4 regions of the Devosia beringensis genome follow, and region 1 is predicted to be linked to each of the others. Evidence: predicted binding sites of a transcription regulator. Region 1 holds the regulator's gene; each other region holds the start of a gene.
The links. Region 1 encodes LexA, which represses DNA repair genes until DNA is damaged. Its sites were predicted from a motif close to TGTTCNNNNTGTGTTCNG; they were not measured.
Positions count from the first base shown of each region.

Region 1 (3,710 bases):
TCAGGACAAGAAAGCCGACCGGCGCTATGTAACCTATGCCGGTCCAGCCGACGCCTCCACCATCGGCAATGGCTGGCATGGCTGGATGCATCACCGCACCGACGTGGTCCCCACCAAGGCCAATTACGTGGCCAAGAGCTGGGAACTGCCGCACCAGGAAAACCTGACCGGTACGGCGGAAGCCTATCGCCCCGATGGCAGCCTGCTCAACAAGGGCGAGCGCCCGCGCGTCACCGGGGACTATGACGCCTGGTCGCCTGAATAGAGCGGGCGCCTTGCGCCATCTCACCTTTATCCTGCGCCGTGCCGCGGCGCTGCTCGCGCTGACGGCATTGGCTAGTGCCGGCCATATCGGTTCGGCCATGGCGCAGCCGATTGCCAATCCGGTTGCGGCCTTTGCCGGGCTCGACAAGATCACCGGCCGCATCACCCGCTTTGATGTCTATATTGACGAGACGGTGTTGTTCGGCGCGCTCGAGATCACCCCGCGCGCCTGCTACAGCCACCCCGTCACCGAAGCGCAGCGCGTGTCGGCCTTTCTCGAGGTCGACCAGCGCAGTCTGACCGGCACGTCCAAGCGCATCTTTACCGGCTGGATGTTTGCCGACAGCCCGGCGCTCAATGCCGTGGACCACGCCGTCTATGATGTGTGGCTGGTGGAGTGCAAGACCAGCACCGATATCCCGCCGCCCGACGCGCGCGACTGATCGCCGCTCGCTCTTCCGAGCCTGTCGAATCCCACTCCTGCTGATCGTCGTCCTCACACTGCCACGCCCCAGCGTGCGGGAGCGGCAGAAGACTGTCGCAGCAGAAGTGAGAGGAGCCCATCGTGCTGACCACCCCGATCATCCAAGACCAGGCCGCAAGGCCCTATGCCTATATCGATTTCACCGTCACCATGGCGGAGATGAAAAAGGCCGCCGATGAAGGCTTTCCGGCGCTGTTTGCCGGGCTGGCCAAGCTCGGCGTCGCGCCCATTGCGGCGCCGTTCTTCAACTATCGCCGCATCGACATGGCCAGGACGCTCGATATCGAGGTCGGCGTCCCGGTCGACCGGGTCGCGGCGCCGGACGGCGCGATCAAGTTCGGCGAATTGCCGGCAGGCAAATATGCGGCCATGACCCATACCGGTCATTATGACGGACTCTATGACGCCACCGCCATGCTGATCGGCTGGGCCAAGGAGCGCGGCATTGCCTGGGATGTGGTGGAAAAAGGCGATGGCGACCATTTCGCCTGTCGCCTCGAAATCTACGAAACCGACCCGTCGGCCGAACCGGACCCGGCAAAATGGGAGACAAGGCTGCTGTTCAAGACGGCTGGGTAGGGCGGTCAAACCAGCCCTCAGGCATGCCTTACCCCGGCGCCGCGCTCAAATGCTCATGCACGATCTGCCAAGCCTGAGCGCGGCACTGCAGCACCGTCGTGCCCCTGCCGCTGCCAGATGCGGCCCGGCCATTGATCGTGGCGGTCCAACAAAAGCGGTAGATGCACGCGGCGGCCCGGTCATCCCGGGCCAACCAATGCAGATCTTCCAGCCAATAGCTTTCGTCACGCAGAACCGCCCAAACCGATTCAAAGGCCTGGGCAATCGCCGTTATGCCGGCATGCGATCCGTCGTTGAACCAGAACACCGCGTCCGGGGCAATCAACGGCAGCAAGACCTCGAACCGGTGCTCGTTGATCAGCGACCCGTAGCGTTCCATGACGCCTTCGGGGCCGATCGCTGCCATCAGTACTTGCGCAACAAGCCGACCAGGCGACCCTGGATCTTGACCCGGTCGGGCGGGAAGATGCGGGTCTCATAGGCCGGGTTGGCGGCTTCGAGCGCCACGGTATTACCCTTGCGACGCAAGCGCTTGAGGGTGGCTTCTTCATCATCCACGAGAGCCACGATGATCTCGCCGGTGCTGGCCGCGTCCTGCTTCTTAATCAAGACGGTGTCGCCATCGAAAATACCGGCATCGATCATCGAATCGCCGCGCACTTCGAGCGCGTAATGCTCGCCGCTGCCCAACATTTCGGGCGGGACCATGATGGTGTGAGAATGGTTCTGGATCGCTTCGATGGGCGTACCGGCCGCGATACGGCCCATGACCGGAATGGCGATCGGCCTGGCATAGTCCTCGGCCGCTGATATGCGCGAAGGGGGGCTGGCTACCTTGCCCAGATTGCCCTCGATCACCGAAGGCTCGAAGCGCGCCTTGCGGCCGCCCAGCGAGGGGTTCATGGAATCGGGGAGCTTGAGCACTTCGAGCGCCCGGGCCCGGTTGGGCAGGCGACGGATAAAGCCGCGCTCCTCGAGGGCGGTGATCAGGCGATGGATGCCCGATTTGGAGGCCAGATCCAGCGCATCCTTCATCTCGTCGAAGGAGGGCGGAATGCCGCTTTCCTTCATCCGTTCGTGGATGAACATCAACAGCTCGTGTTGTTTGCGCGTGAGCATGGGCCCCTCGGGATTAGAATCGGAACATAGACAGAACGACTATAGGTGTTCCGGTTGTGTTCTGCAAGTCATCCGTTCCACGCCTGTATTGCAGGGATATCCGGGCGGCAGTTGTGAGGTGTGACTGCGCATTGCTTCGCGGCAGGGCGCCGATCCAGCGGCCAGTATTGTATTAACAGAGCATTGACAGACTGTGTTCTGTTGTCGGCATATGGGAGGTGAATACGGCAAGTCTATCGCGGGGGCGAGATTGAACTTTGGCATTGTAAACTTTGGTCGGGCCGTGGTCTTTGCGCCGCCAGTCGAGACGGGCTGGCACTTCGACAATGCGGGGACCATTGCCGGAACTGGCAACGCAGCTGACATCGCCGTTGCCGACATGGACGGCGATGGCGATCTGGACGCTGTCGTCGCCACAGGTGGCGCGGTAGTACTGACCAATGACGGCACGGGCGCGTTCACTGCTGGCGCCTCCCTGTACGCCAATTCGATCAGTGTGGCGCTTGCCGATCTGGACGGCGATGGCGACATGGATGCGGTGTTCAGCAGCCCCCACAATCCCGGCACGATCTGGCTCAATGACGGCATGGGCAATCTCACCCAAGGTGCGCTGCTGATTGAGGAGGACAGCGGCTACAGCGTCGAGGTCGGCGATTTCGACGGCGATGGCGATGTCGATATCCTATCGGTGGGCGATAGTCATACGCGGCTGTTCAGCAATGATGGAACTGGTGCCTTTATTCAGGGCTGGGAGGCGCCGATTTCCGGTGCGCGCCACGCCGTCGTGGCCGACTTCGACGGGGACGGAGACCTCGATTTCGTGACGAGCCACTCGTCCAACAGCAAACTCATTTATGTCAACGACGGCTCCGGCTCATTTGTGAGCCAGATTGCCTTTGCTGACGCGGAGGACATGACAAACCTCTTTGATGCTGGGGCCGCAGGCGACGTCGATGGTGACGGGGATATCGATATCGCCACGCGCGTACGCAACGGCAGTGGCGACCGGATATTTCTAAATGATGGATCGGGCAGCTTTACCGATAGCGGGCAGCGCCTGGCGCAAGGCCCCGGCCGCCTTGAACTCGCCGACTTTGATGCAGACGGTGATCTCGACCTTATTTCAGCGGCCTGGGCGGCGTATCCCACCGTGGTCCTTGAAAATAGCGGTAACGGTGTCTTCGTGGAGGTGCAGCGTTTTGCCGGGGCGACTTTTGGCACTGGCGTTGCCAGTGGCGATTTCGACGGCGATGGCGATATCGAT
Region 1 covers NZ_CP045422.1:3,847,243-3,850,952, forward strand. Annotated here, with positions in the region: gene GDR53_RS18700 (NADH:ubiquinone oxidoreductase subunit NDUFA12) at 1-265, shown strand, start outside; gene GDR53_RS18705 (DUF2155 domain-containing protein) at 276-707, shown strand; gene GDR53_RS18710 (GyrI-like domain-containing protein) at 830-1,327, shown strand; gene GDR53_RS18715 (YybH family protein) at 1,356-1,733, opposite strand; gene lexA (transcriptional repressor LexA) at 1,733-2,446, opposite strand; gene GDR53_RS18725 (FG-GAP-like repeat-containing protein) at 2,697-3,710, shown strand, end outside.

Region 2 (3,710 bases), 920 kb from region 1:
TGCCGCCGCCTTCGGGCTTGCGCACGAAGAAGGCGGTGAGGACGGCGAAGAGCGAGATCACCGCGCCAACAAGGAAAGCCAGCTGGATGCCGCCGGCCAGGGCGCTGACCGGTTCGAGGCCGTCGCCGGCCAGGGCCTGGGTGCGGATGGTCATCAGCGCGACGAAGAGCGCGATGCCCGCGGCGCCAGCCACCTGCTGTACCGAGCCGAGGATGGCGCTGCCATGGGAGTACATTTCCTTGCGCACCGAGCCCAGGGCGGCGGTGAACAGCGGGGTGAATACCAGAGCCAGGCCGATGCTGATGATGATGTGGCCGACCAGGATGGCCCATACCGAGGTGTGCTGGTCAACGCGGGTCAGGGCCCAGAGCACGGCCGATACCAGGGCCGTGCCGGGCACCAGGAGCTTGGTGGGGCCGATACGGTCATAGAGCCGGCCGACCGGCGGCGCCAGCAGGCCCATCAGAAGGCCGCCGGGCAGCAGCAGCAGACCGGTCTGCAGCGTGTCGAGACCGAGCACATTCTGGGTATAGATGGGCAGCAGGATCACGGTGCCGAACAGGGCCATCATGGCGACGGCCATGGTCAGCACCGAGAAGGTATAGTTGCGCGACAGGAAGGTGCGCAGGTCGAGCAGCGCCTTGTCCTGGCGCGACAGCACGATCTGGCGCCAGACAAAGATCGCCATGCCGACGAGGCCGACGACCAACGGCAGCCAGAGCGGGAAGGCCGCGCCGACATGCTCGCCCTCGCCCAGGCTGGACAGGCCATAGACCAGGCCGCCAAAGCCGACCGCCGAGAGCAGCACCGAAATGATGTCGAGCGGCGCATAGCGCGGCGTGGTGACGTTCTGCATCTTGCTGCTGCCCACGGCAAGGGCGCCCAGGGCGATGGGCAGCATGAGGATGAACATCCAGCGCCATTCGAGATAGGCCAGGATGAAGCCGCCAATGGTGGGGCCAATGGCCGGCGCTACCGAAATGACGATGGAGATATTGCCCATGGTCTTGCCGCGCGATTCCGGCGGCACCAGGGTCATCACCGTGGTCATCAGCAGCGGCATCATGATGGCAGTGCCGACGGCCTGGATGATGCGGCCGACAATCAGCAGTTCGATGCCGGGGGCGGCGGCGCAGATCGCGGTGCCCAGGGTAAAGGTCGACATGGCCAGCATGAAGACGGGGCGGGTGTTCATGCGCTGCAGCAGGAAGCCGGTAATGGGGATGACGATAGCCATGGTGAGCAGGAAGGCCGTGGTCAGCCACTGCGCAATATTGGGCAGGATGTTCAGATCGGCCATCAGCTGGGGAATGGCCACGCTCATCATCGTCTCGTTGAGAAAGACGACAAAAGTCGAGCCCAGCAGCAGCGCGATCACCAGCCGGTTGCGGGCGGCATTGTCAGTAATGTCCGGCGGCGCGCCGTCCATTGTGGTGTCCTGGGTGGTCATGAAAAGCTATCCCTCGCATAAAATCCGGCAGTGTCGCCAGCATGACGGCCGGCAGTGGCTGAAATCGACGCCAGCATGGTCGTTTGCCGTGACAATCGGTGTCAGCAATGGGTCGACCCGCGACGCCAGCGCCAGCGGGGCGGAGGCAACACAGTGAAACAGTTGTGGCAACCGGGCTGGCCAGGCCAGGCCGCGCGACACAGCGGGATGGCTTAATCCGGATCCTCGGCAGCGTCCATTCGCCCCATCACATAGCTGCCTTGTGCGACCGGGCGGGTAGCTGACCCTGCAGTACCAAAGGTGAACAAACACGGTATTGTTCTTGTTCTGTTCTGCGGGAACTGTTACATCCTGGGACGCGTTGTTCAGTCACGATTCGACTGCTTCACGTTCGGCAGGAGACGTTTGCATGGCCCTTTATCAAGCCCCGTCCTTTGAAGCGCTCGAGCAGCTCAGCCGCAGCCGCGACGCCGACCTGGCGCGGCGCGAACTGCTCGATGTCAGCCGCATCCGCGGCCGAGGCGCGCAGAGCAATCGTAACGGCCGGTTCGAAAAGCAGACGCGCGAGAGCTTCGATGACGGCTGGGACAATGTCGAGCCGCTGTCGATCTTCGAGACCGTGGAACACAACGAGCGCGCCAAGACCATCATCACGTCCAATGACAGCCCGGACATCGGCTTCGAGCGCTCGATCAATGCCTATCGCGGCTGCGAGCATGGCTGTTCCTACTGCTATGCCAGGCCGACGCATGCCTTTCTGGGCCATTCGGCCGGCATCGAGTTCGAGCGCGACATCTATGTCAAAACCAATGCGGTCGAGGCGCTACGCGCCGAGCTGGGAGCAAAAAGCTACCGGGTCAAGCCCATTGCCATGGGCACCAATACCGACCCCTACCAGCCGGCCGAGCGCAAGCACAAGCTGACGCGCGGCATTCTGGAAGTCATGCTGGAGACCAAGCATCCGGTGATGATCACCACCAAATCATCGCTGATCATCCGCGATCTCGACCTGCTGACTGAACTGGCCAAGCTGGGCCTGGTCAAGGTCGCGATCTCGATGACCTCGATGGACCACAAGCTCAGCCGGCGCATGGAGCCGCGCGCCTCCTCCCCTGCCCGGCGGCTCGAAGCCATTCGCCTGCTCAGCGAAGCGGGCGTGCCGGTGGCGGTGTTCGCTTCGCCGATGATTCCGGCGATCAACGACATGGAGCTCGAGCGCATTCTCGACGCCGCGGCGGCGCAGGGCGCCACCAGTGCGCAGATGATCCTTCTGCGGCTGCCGGGCGAGGTGCGCGACGTGTTCCGCGAATGGCTGCTGCGGCACTTCCCCGACCGGGTACGCCATGTGCTGGCGCTGGTGCGCGATACGCGCGGCGGCAAGGATTATGACAGCCGCTTCGGCACCCGCATGACCGGCGAAGGGCCCTATGCCACGCTGCTGCGACAGCGTTTCGACAAAGGCCGCGAGCGCTATGGCCTCGACGGCAAGCTGCCCGGGCTGCGCAATGACCTGTTCGTGCCGCCCAAGGTCGAAAGCGCGCAGATGAGCCTGTTCTAGGCCGGCGCGCCAAGCGGAATGCGCAGCGTGTCGCCGATGATGTCCAGCACGGCCGGATCGTCATAGCCATCGGCGGAGAGCACGGCACCGGCGGCGCGCAACTGGGCATCGTCGAGGCTGGTGCGCAGGCCGATGGTGGCGAGGCCCGCCGCTGTGGCCGAGGCAATGCCGGTGCGTGAATCCTCGAAAGCCACCGAAATGGCCGCATCGGCGCCCAGCAGCCGGAGCCCTTCGAGATAGGGCAGCGGATGGGGCTTGCCGTGGGCCAGTTCGGCACCGATCACCAGCGCCTGGAACCGGTGAGTGATACCCAGGCCATTGAGGATCAGTTCAGCATTGGCGCGCGGCGCATTGGTAACGGCGGCCATGGCTATGCCGGCGGCATCAGCCAGATCGAGCAGGGCGAAAAGCCCCGGTACCGCGTGGATCGCCGTTGCCGCCAGTTCGCGAAACACCGCCTCCTTGTGGTCGAGCACCGCCATGCCCTCGGCGGGCGACAGGCCGGGCAGAATCCTCGCGGCAATATCGACATTGGCCAGTCCCTGCAATTCGCGGGCAAAGCGGGTTTTGTCGAACTGCTGTCCAAAGGGCGCGAAGGCGCGGTTGAAGGCCTCCAGATGCAGCGGATCGGTATCGGCCAGCGTGCCATCAATATCAAACAGCAGCGCGGCGCCAGGCGTCGGGATCATCAGTCGTTCCGTT
Region 2 covers NZ_CP045422.1:716,740-720,449, forward strand. Annotated here, with positions in the region: gene GDR53_RS03540 (MDR family MFS transporter) at 1-1,450, opposite strand, end outside; gene GDR53_RS03545 (PA0069 family radical SAM protein) at 1,860-3,008, shown strand; gene GDR53_RS03550 (HAD family hydrolase) at 3,005-3,697, opposite strand.
Region 2: a site for LexA is predicted at 1,768-1,785, ahead of GDR53_RS03545 (PA0069 family radical SAM protein). Genes of this name have one in related genera too.

Region 3 (3,710 bases), 1.3 Mb from region 1:
AAGCCACCGCGGCCGTCCTGCGAGCGGATCCCGGCTTCGACGACGCGATCGGCAAAGGCATCGCTGTCGGAAGCGTCGAGCCCCAGGCAATGGGCGACGAACGCCCCGGCAGAGCGGTCAGCGCGGGCCCGGTCATAGAAACGGCGCTCCTCGATAACGAAGTATTTGCGTTCCGTAGTTTCGTTTGCCTTGTTGAAATTCGTCATCTTGTCCCCTGGGCCTTCTGGCCGTGCAGGGGCAAGATGGGAGCGCAAATCTAACGCGCGCTCACCGAAGTCCGTACAATTGTACGCTCCGCAGGCCGGCTACACCCATCCAGACAGGCCCAACCTGCCATTTAGATTCCGCGGCGCGATAAAAATCAGGCGCCGTAGTGCGTTAATATCGTTAACGGCGCGGTAACCATGGGTCCACAATTGACCCAGCTGACTGGGCCTGGAGCGGCGTGACGGCAGGATCATCGGGCCGAGGCCGGGTTGCAGCGGTCAGCGGGCGGCAATATTCGTGGTCAGGCAAGATCGCCCGGCTCGTCCGTCACCAGGCGCAGGGTTGGCTCGGGCTTGTCCGCCCTGCCCTCGCCGCCTTCCCAGCCGGGCGGCATGATCTGGCTGGATTTGGCCCCCAGTTCGCGCAGCATTTCCACCTGGCGCACCATATTGCCCTTGCCCGAGGACAGCTGGCCCTTGGCTGCGTCGAAGCTGGTGCGCGCCTTATCGAGATGGCCGTCAAGCTTGTCCATGGATCCGAGAAAGCCGACGACCTTGTCATAAAGCGCGCCAGCGCGGCTGGCGATTTCCTCGGCATTGCGGTGGCGCTTTTCGATGTCCCAGACATTGCGCACGGTGCGCAGCACGGTCATCAGCGTGGTCGGCGTGGTCAGCATGACGCCCTGGCTCATGCCGTATTCCACCAGCTTGGCATCGGCTTGGATGGCGGTAGCCAGCGCGGACTCGATGGGCACAAACATCATCACATAGTCCATCTTGCTCTGGGCATGACGCTGGTAGGTCTTGTCGCCCAGCGTCTTGATGTGGCTGCGGATGGACACGATGTGGGCTTGGAGGAACCGGCCCTTCGCCTCGTCCTCGCAGTTCACATAGGCCTCAAAGGCCGTGAGCGAGACCTTGGAATCGATGACCAGCCGGTCATTGTTGGGCATGAGCACCTCGACATCGGTGCGCACGCGGCTGCCGTCCTCGGCAGTGTGGCTGGTCTGGGTGATGAATTCCTCGCCCTCGCGCAGGCCGGAGCCTTCGAGAATGGTCGAGAGGATCATTTCGCCCCAAGCGCCCTGCGTCTGGGAATTGCCCTTGAGCGCCCGGGTCAGGTTCTGCGCCTCGGTGGTGATCTGCAGGTTGCTGGCGGCCAAAGCGCGGATCTGTTCGCCCATGGTGGCGCGATCGCGCAGCAGCTCGCCCTGGAACTCGACGATCTTCTCGTTGAGCGGCTTGAGCAGCACGTCGACCTGTTCGCGGTTCTGCTTGGAGAAGGTCTCGCTATGGCTTTTGAGCACCTCGCCGGCAATGGACTTGAACTCGTCCGTCATGTGCTGGCGGGCTTCGAGGAAGCGCTTGAGATTTTCCTCATACTGCTTGGTCTGTTCGGCCATGCTGGCGCGCAGGCCCGCATTGTCGGCGCGCAGCGAGCTGGCCCTTTCGCGCTCGATGTCCAGCAGTTCCTCGCCGCGCTCGCGTTCCTGGGCCAGTTGATGGTCCAGCTCATGGATGCGGCTGTCACGCTCGCCGAGCTGGGTGAGAAAACTGGTGCGCAGCTGTTCGACGGCCTGTCCGGCCGCAAGCTCCGCCCGCGCAGCGCTGGCGCGCAAGGCGCCGAGCATGATCGTCCCCAGCAGCAGGACGAGCAAGAGGGCGCCGAACATGGCGGCGATGGGGAAGGTAACCGGCCAGTCGCCGAGCATAAAAATCACTGTGTCCATGGCCGGAGTCTAGCCGATTCGGCGCGTTCCTGTAATGTTCTGAGCAGCCAGCATTCCGGGCCTGCTGCCACAAGAGTTGACCTCAAGCGCGGAAATACCATATCGAGAGGCACTTCCCCAATTGCCGGACCTCAACCATGGCCATCCGCCCCATTCTTGTCATTCCCGATGCACGCCTGCGGGCCGTTACCGATCCGATCATCGAGGTGGATGACGAGATCAAGGCGCTGGCCGCCGACATGCTCGAGACCATGTATGATGCCCCCGGCATCGGCCTGGCTGCGCCGCAGATCGGCGTGATGAAGCGCATCGTGGTGATGGATCTGGCGGGCGAGGACGAAACCCCCACGCCGCTGGTGATGATCAATCCGGAGATCACCCATTTCGGCGAGCAGATGCAGGTGACCGAGGAGGGGTGCCTCTCCATCCCCGAGCTCTATTACGAAGTCGAGCGCCCCAATGAGGTCACGGTGAAATATACCGATCTCGAGGGCAAGGAAGTCATCACCGAGGCCGAGGGCAAGCTGGCGGTCTGCATCCAGCACGAGCTCGATCACCTCGATGGCGTGCTCTATATCGACTATCTCAGCCGCCTCAAGCGCGACCGGGTGATCAAGAAGTTCGAAAAGGCCGCCAAGCGCGCTGCCGGCTAGCCGGACGCCTCACCTCACCCGGGTGGCCCAACAAGGAAACTCTGCTGCATGCGCGTCGTCTTCATGGGTACGCCCGAATTTTCCGTGCCGACGCTGACCGAAATCGTCTCGAGCGGGCATGAGGTCGTGGCGGTCTATACGCGCGCGCCCAAGCCGGCCGGACGCGGCCAGGAAGAGCGCAAGTCGCCCGTGCACCTGGCGGCAGAGGGCTTCGGCCTGCCGGTGTTCACGCCGCGCTCACTCAAGGGCGAGGCCGAGCAGATCGTGTTTGCCAGCCATGATGCCGATGTTGCCGTGGTGGTCGCCTATGGCCTGCTGCTGCCCAAGCCGATCCTCGACGCACCGCGGCTGGGTTGCCTCAACCTGCACGGCTCACTGCTGCCGCGTTGGCGCGGCGCGGCCCCGATCCAGCGTGCGATCATGGCGGGTGACCGCCAGACCGGGATCCAGGTCATGCAGATGGAGGAAGGCCTCGACACCGGCCCCATCGGGCTGGGCGAAGTCATCGCCATCGGTCCGGACATGACGGCCGGCGAGCTGCACGACACCATGAAGATTGTCGGCGCCGACCTGATGGGCCGCGCCTTTGCGGCGCTGGAGCGCGGCAGCCTGCAATTCACCCCGCAGTCCGATGAGGGTGCCGTCTACGCCAAAAAGATCGAAAAGGCCGAGAGCCGGATCGACTGGTCGCGGCCGGCCGCCGAGGTGCACAATCTCATTCGCGGGCTCTCGCCCTTTCCCGGCGCCTGGTTCGAGATCGAACTGGGCGGCAAGCCGGTGCGGGTCAAGGCGCTGCGCTCGACCCTGGCGGAGGGCTCGGCTGATGCCGGCACATTGCTGGACAATCTGACGATTGCCTGCGGGACGGGCGCCGTGCGCCTGACCCAGGTGCAGCGCGAGGGCAAGGGCGCCATGGATGGCGCGACATTCCTGCGCGGCGCCGGACAATTGCCACCAACCGTTGCCTGACCATGCCGCGCTACAAGCTTACAATCGAATATGACGGAACCCCGTTTGCCGGCTGGCAGCGGCAGAAGACCCATCCCAGCGTGCAGCAGACGCTGGAAGAAGCGATCTGGCGGATGTCCGGCGAGAGCGTGACGCTGCAGGCCGCGGGCCGG
Region 3 covers NZ_CP045422.1:1,070,995-1,074,704, forward strand. Annotated here, with positions in the region: gene GDR53_RS05215 (ATPase inhibitor subunit zeta) at 1-206, opposite strand, end outside; gene GDR53_RS05220 (DNA recombination protein RmuC) at 509-1,936, opposite strand; gene def (peptide deformylase) at 2,074-2,589, shown strand; gene fmt (methionyl-tRNA formyltransferase) at 2,638-3,558, shown strand; gene truA (tRNA pseudouridine(38-40) synthase TruA) at 3,561-3,710, shown strand, end outside.
Region 3: a site for LexA is predicted at 1,961-1,978, ahead of GDR53_RS05220 (DNA recombination protein RmuC). Genes of this name have one in related genera too.

Region 4 (3,710 bases), 1.4 Mb from region 1:
GCCGTGGCCGGCGGTGACATCGTGCATCTGGATGGCCGCGTGCTGGGTCAACATGCCGGAATTGTCAATTACACGATCGGCCAGCGCAAGGGCCTTGGCATTGCCGCGGCCGAGCCGCTCTACGTGATCAAGCTCGACTACAAGAGCCGGCAGGTGATCGTGGGGCCGCGCGAGGCACTCAAGACCCATACGGTGCGGTTGCGCAATGTGAACTGGCTGGGCGGCACGCCGCTGGCCGAGCTCAGCGCCGGCAATGGCGCCCCGGTCGAGGTCAAGATCCGCTCGACTACCGGGCCGCAGTCAGCGGTGATCCACAGCCGGGATGGCGATGTGTTCGTGACGCTGGTGAGCGGGGAATATGGCGTGTCGCCCGGACAGGCCTGCGTGTTCTATGCCGATGACACCGCCACCGCGGAAGTCTGGGGTGGCGGCTTTATCGCCGAGGCCGTGCCGCAGGTGTTTGCGGCGGCCTGAGGCGGACTACTGCGCTGGCGCCTGGCTTGGCGCCGGCGAGGTCGCCTCGGCATTGGCTTCGCGCAACTGCTGATAGGCATTGATGCCGCCCAGCGAGGTCGAGATGGCGATGACCACGATAAGGGCACCAAGCACCAGAATGACGATGCGACCGCGGTTGAGGGCGAAGGGGCTTGGTTTTGGTTCGTCCATGATGGCCTCGAACTGAGTCTGCAGATGCACGAGGGAGCGCGTGCTGGCAGATTAGTCATGCACGACAATGGCTGCAAAAGTAAGGCGTGGGCTGCAAAAGCAAGGCCTGACGGCATAAGCCGCGGTGCCTCTCCCCCGCGGGGGAGAGGCGGGCCGGTGGATTACACCAGCGGCTTGAGATTGGCCTCGATGCTGGCGCGGCGGCTTTCGAGGAAGGGCGGCAAAGCCAGGGTCTCGCCAAGGCTTTCCATCGGCTCGTCGGCGGCAAAGCCGGGGACGTCGGTGGCAATCTCGAACAGGATGCCATTGGGCTCGCGGAAATAGAGCGAGGTGAAGTAGAAGCGCTCCACTTCGCCGCTCGAGCGAATGCCGGCCTGAGTGACCCGATCGATCCAGAGCCGCAGGCTGTCCTGATCGGGCGTGCGGAAGGCAACGTGATGCACGCCACCGGCACCGGGCCGGGCTGGCGGCAGCGCGGGATCGACAACAACATGCAGCTCGGCGCCCGGGCCGCCGGGGCCCATTTCAAAGACATGAGTTTCCGGCGTGTGGCTGGTCATGGCGTAGGAGCGGACCTTGCGCATGTTCATCACCTGGGTGAGCACGGCTTCGGTACGATCTAGCCGCGGCACGGCCATCGAGATGGGGCCCAGGCCGATGATTTGGCGTTCAGCCGGTACCGGCGACTTGGCCCAGGGCACGACCTTGTTGACCGCATCAATCACCATGCGGAAGCGCTGGCCCTCGAAATCCTCGAAATCGAGGGAGAGCTGGCCGTTGCGCTCCTTGATGGCGCTGGTGCCGACGTTTTTCGTCTGCAGGTGGTTCTTCCACCAGTTCAGGCTGTCCTCGCTGTCGACGCGCAGGCCGGTGCGGCTGACGGTGTGGTTGCCGCGCTGCTCGCGTGCCGTCTCGAAATCAAAGAAGGTCAGATCGGCGCCCGGGGAAGCCACGCCATCGCCATAGAACAGGTGATAGGCGGTGGTCTGGTCCTGGTTGACCGTCTTCTTGATCAACCGCATGCCCAGTGTCTGGGTATAAAAGGCCAGGTTCTTCTTGGGCTCGGCGGTGACCGCCGTGAGGTGATGGATGCCTCCGAGTTCGAGCGTCATGGTCATATCTCCTGAACTGGCGCGGGTGCCGCGCTGCTGTTGCGGTAGATGTAGAGGACCGCGACCAGTTTGTGCAGGCTGACAATACCGACAGACTGATGTCGATACTTGAACAAAGGTGCTGCTATGCCGCGGTCAGGCGGCGGGGGTGCGTAGGATTTTTGCCATGGACCTGCCCTTGGCGAGCTCGTCGATGAGTTTGTCCATGATGCGGATTTCGCGCATTGTTGGCTCGGCAATTTCCTCTACCCGCACCCCGCAGATGACGCCGGTGACCAGGGATCGGGCCGGGTTCATGGCCGGCGCCTGGGCGAAGAAATTTTCCAGCGTCACGCCCGATGCAATGGCCTGGTCGAGGCTTTGCCTGTCATGGCCGGTGAGCCAGAAGAGGATTTGGTCGACTTCCTGCCGGGTGCGGCTCTTGCGTTCCGCCTTCGTGACGTAGAGCGGATAAATGCTGGCAAAGCTGTAATTGTAGACCCGCTGATTGGTCATGACCGAGCGCCTCCCACCCAGGGGCAGTCTAAAGCATGTTGTGGGCGCGGCAAGCGTCGTTAGCGGTCGGCGTGTCTTGGGTCAGCGATCACGATTGCCCGAGACCTGTCTTTTTGACATGTCCCTCGCCAGCCCGATGCGTTATCCCTTGCAGGAACATAAAGGGAACAATCATGGCCACGCTGACACTGCGCCGGAAGCTGGCAATCCTCGTCGATGCCGCAAAATACGATGCGTCCTGCGCATCATCCGGTACCGAAAAGCGCAGCAGCGCGGGGACCGGCGGCATCGGTTCGACCGAAGGCAGCGGCATCTGCCACTCCTATGCGCCAGACGGCCGCTGCATCTCGCTGCTCAAGATCCTGCTCACCAATTTCTGCGTTTATGACTGCGTCTACTGCGTCAACCGCTCGTCGTCCAATGTGGCGCGGGCGCGGTTCAGCGTCGAGGAAGTGGTCAAGCTGACGCTCGATTTCTACAAGCGCAATTATATCGAGGGCCTGTTCCTCTCCTCGGGCGTGATCCGCTCGCCGGACTATACGATGGAAGAGCTGGTGCGGGTGGCTCGAAGCCTGCGCGAGGAGCACCAGTTTGCCGGCTATATCCACCTCAAGGTGATACCCAATGCGGCGCCTGAACTGCTGGTCGAGGCGGGGCGCTGGGCCGATCGGCTCTCGACCAATATCGAGATGCCGACCGATATCGGGCTCGAGGCGCTGGCGCCGGAGAAAAAGCCGAGCGAAATCCGCACCGCCATGGCCAATGTGCGTGGCAAGCTCGACGAAGCGGGGCCGGACAAAAAGGCGCGGGCCAAAAAGCCGAAATTTGCTCCCGCCGGGCAATCGACGCAGATGATCGTCGGTGCCGATGCGGCCGATGATGGGGCCATTCTTAACCGGGCGGCAGGGCTCTATTCGGGCTACAAGCTGCGGCGGGTCTATTACTCAGCCTTTTCACCGATACCCGATGCCAGCGCGCGCCTGCCGCTCAAGGCGCCGCCGCTGATGCGCGAGCACCGGCTCTACCAGGCCGACTGGCTGATCCGGTTTTATGGCTTTGACGTCCCCGAGATCGTTTCGGGCGGCGAAGACGGGCTACTCGACCTCGTCATCGATCCCAAGCTCGCCTGGGCGCTCAAGAGCCGGGCGCGCTTTCCGGTCAACGTCAACCGTGCCGACCGGGAAATGCTGCTGCGGGTGCCGGGCCTTGGCACGCGCAGCGTCGAGCGGATCATCGCCACCCGCCGGCATCACAGCCTGCGGCTCGATGATGTGGCGCGCATTGCCGGCACAATCGACAAGATACGCCCTTTCATCGAGGCGGTGGACTGGACGCCGGGTGGATTGACCGATGATGCGCGCCTGCGCGCCCGCCTCGTGCCACCGCCGGAACAGTTGAGCCTGTTCTGATGCATGTCGTCCGCCTGCTGGCCCCTAA
Region 4 covers NZ_CP045422.1:2,469,784-2,473,493, forward strand. Annotated here, with positions in the region: gene mnmA (tRNA 2-thiouridine(34) synthase MnmA) at 1-474, shown strand, start outside; gene GDR53_RS12120 (hypothetical protein) at 481-666, opposite strand; gene GDR53_RS12125 (ring-cleaving dioxygenase) at 828-1,778, opposite strand; gene GDR53_RS12130 (DUF2200 domain-containing protein) at 1,914-2,273, opposite strand; gene GDR53_RS12135 (putative DNA modification/repair radical SAM protein) at 2,447-3,682, shown strand; gene GDR53_RS12140 (UdgX family uracil-DNA binding protein) at 3,682-3,710, shown strand, end outside.
Region 4: a site for LexA is predicted at 2,426-2,443, ahead of GDR53_RS12135 (putative DNA modification/repair radical SAM protein). Genes of this name have one in related genera too.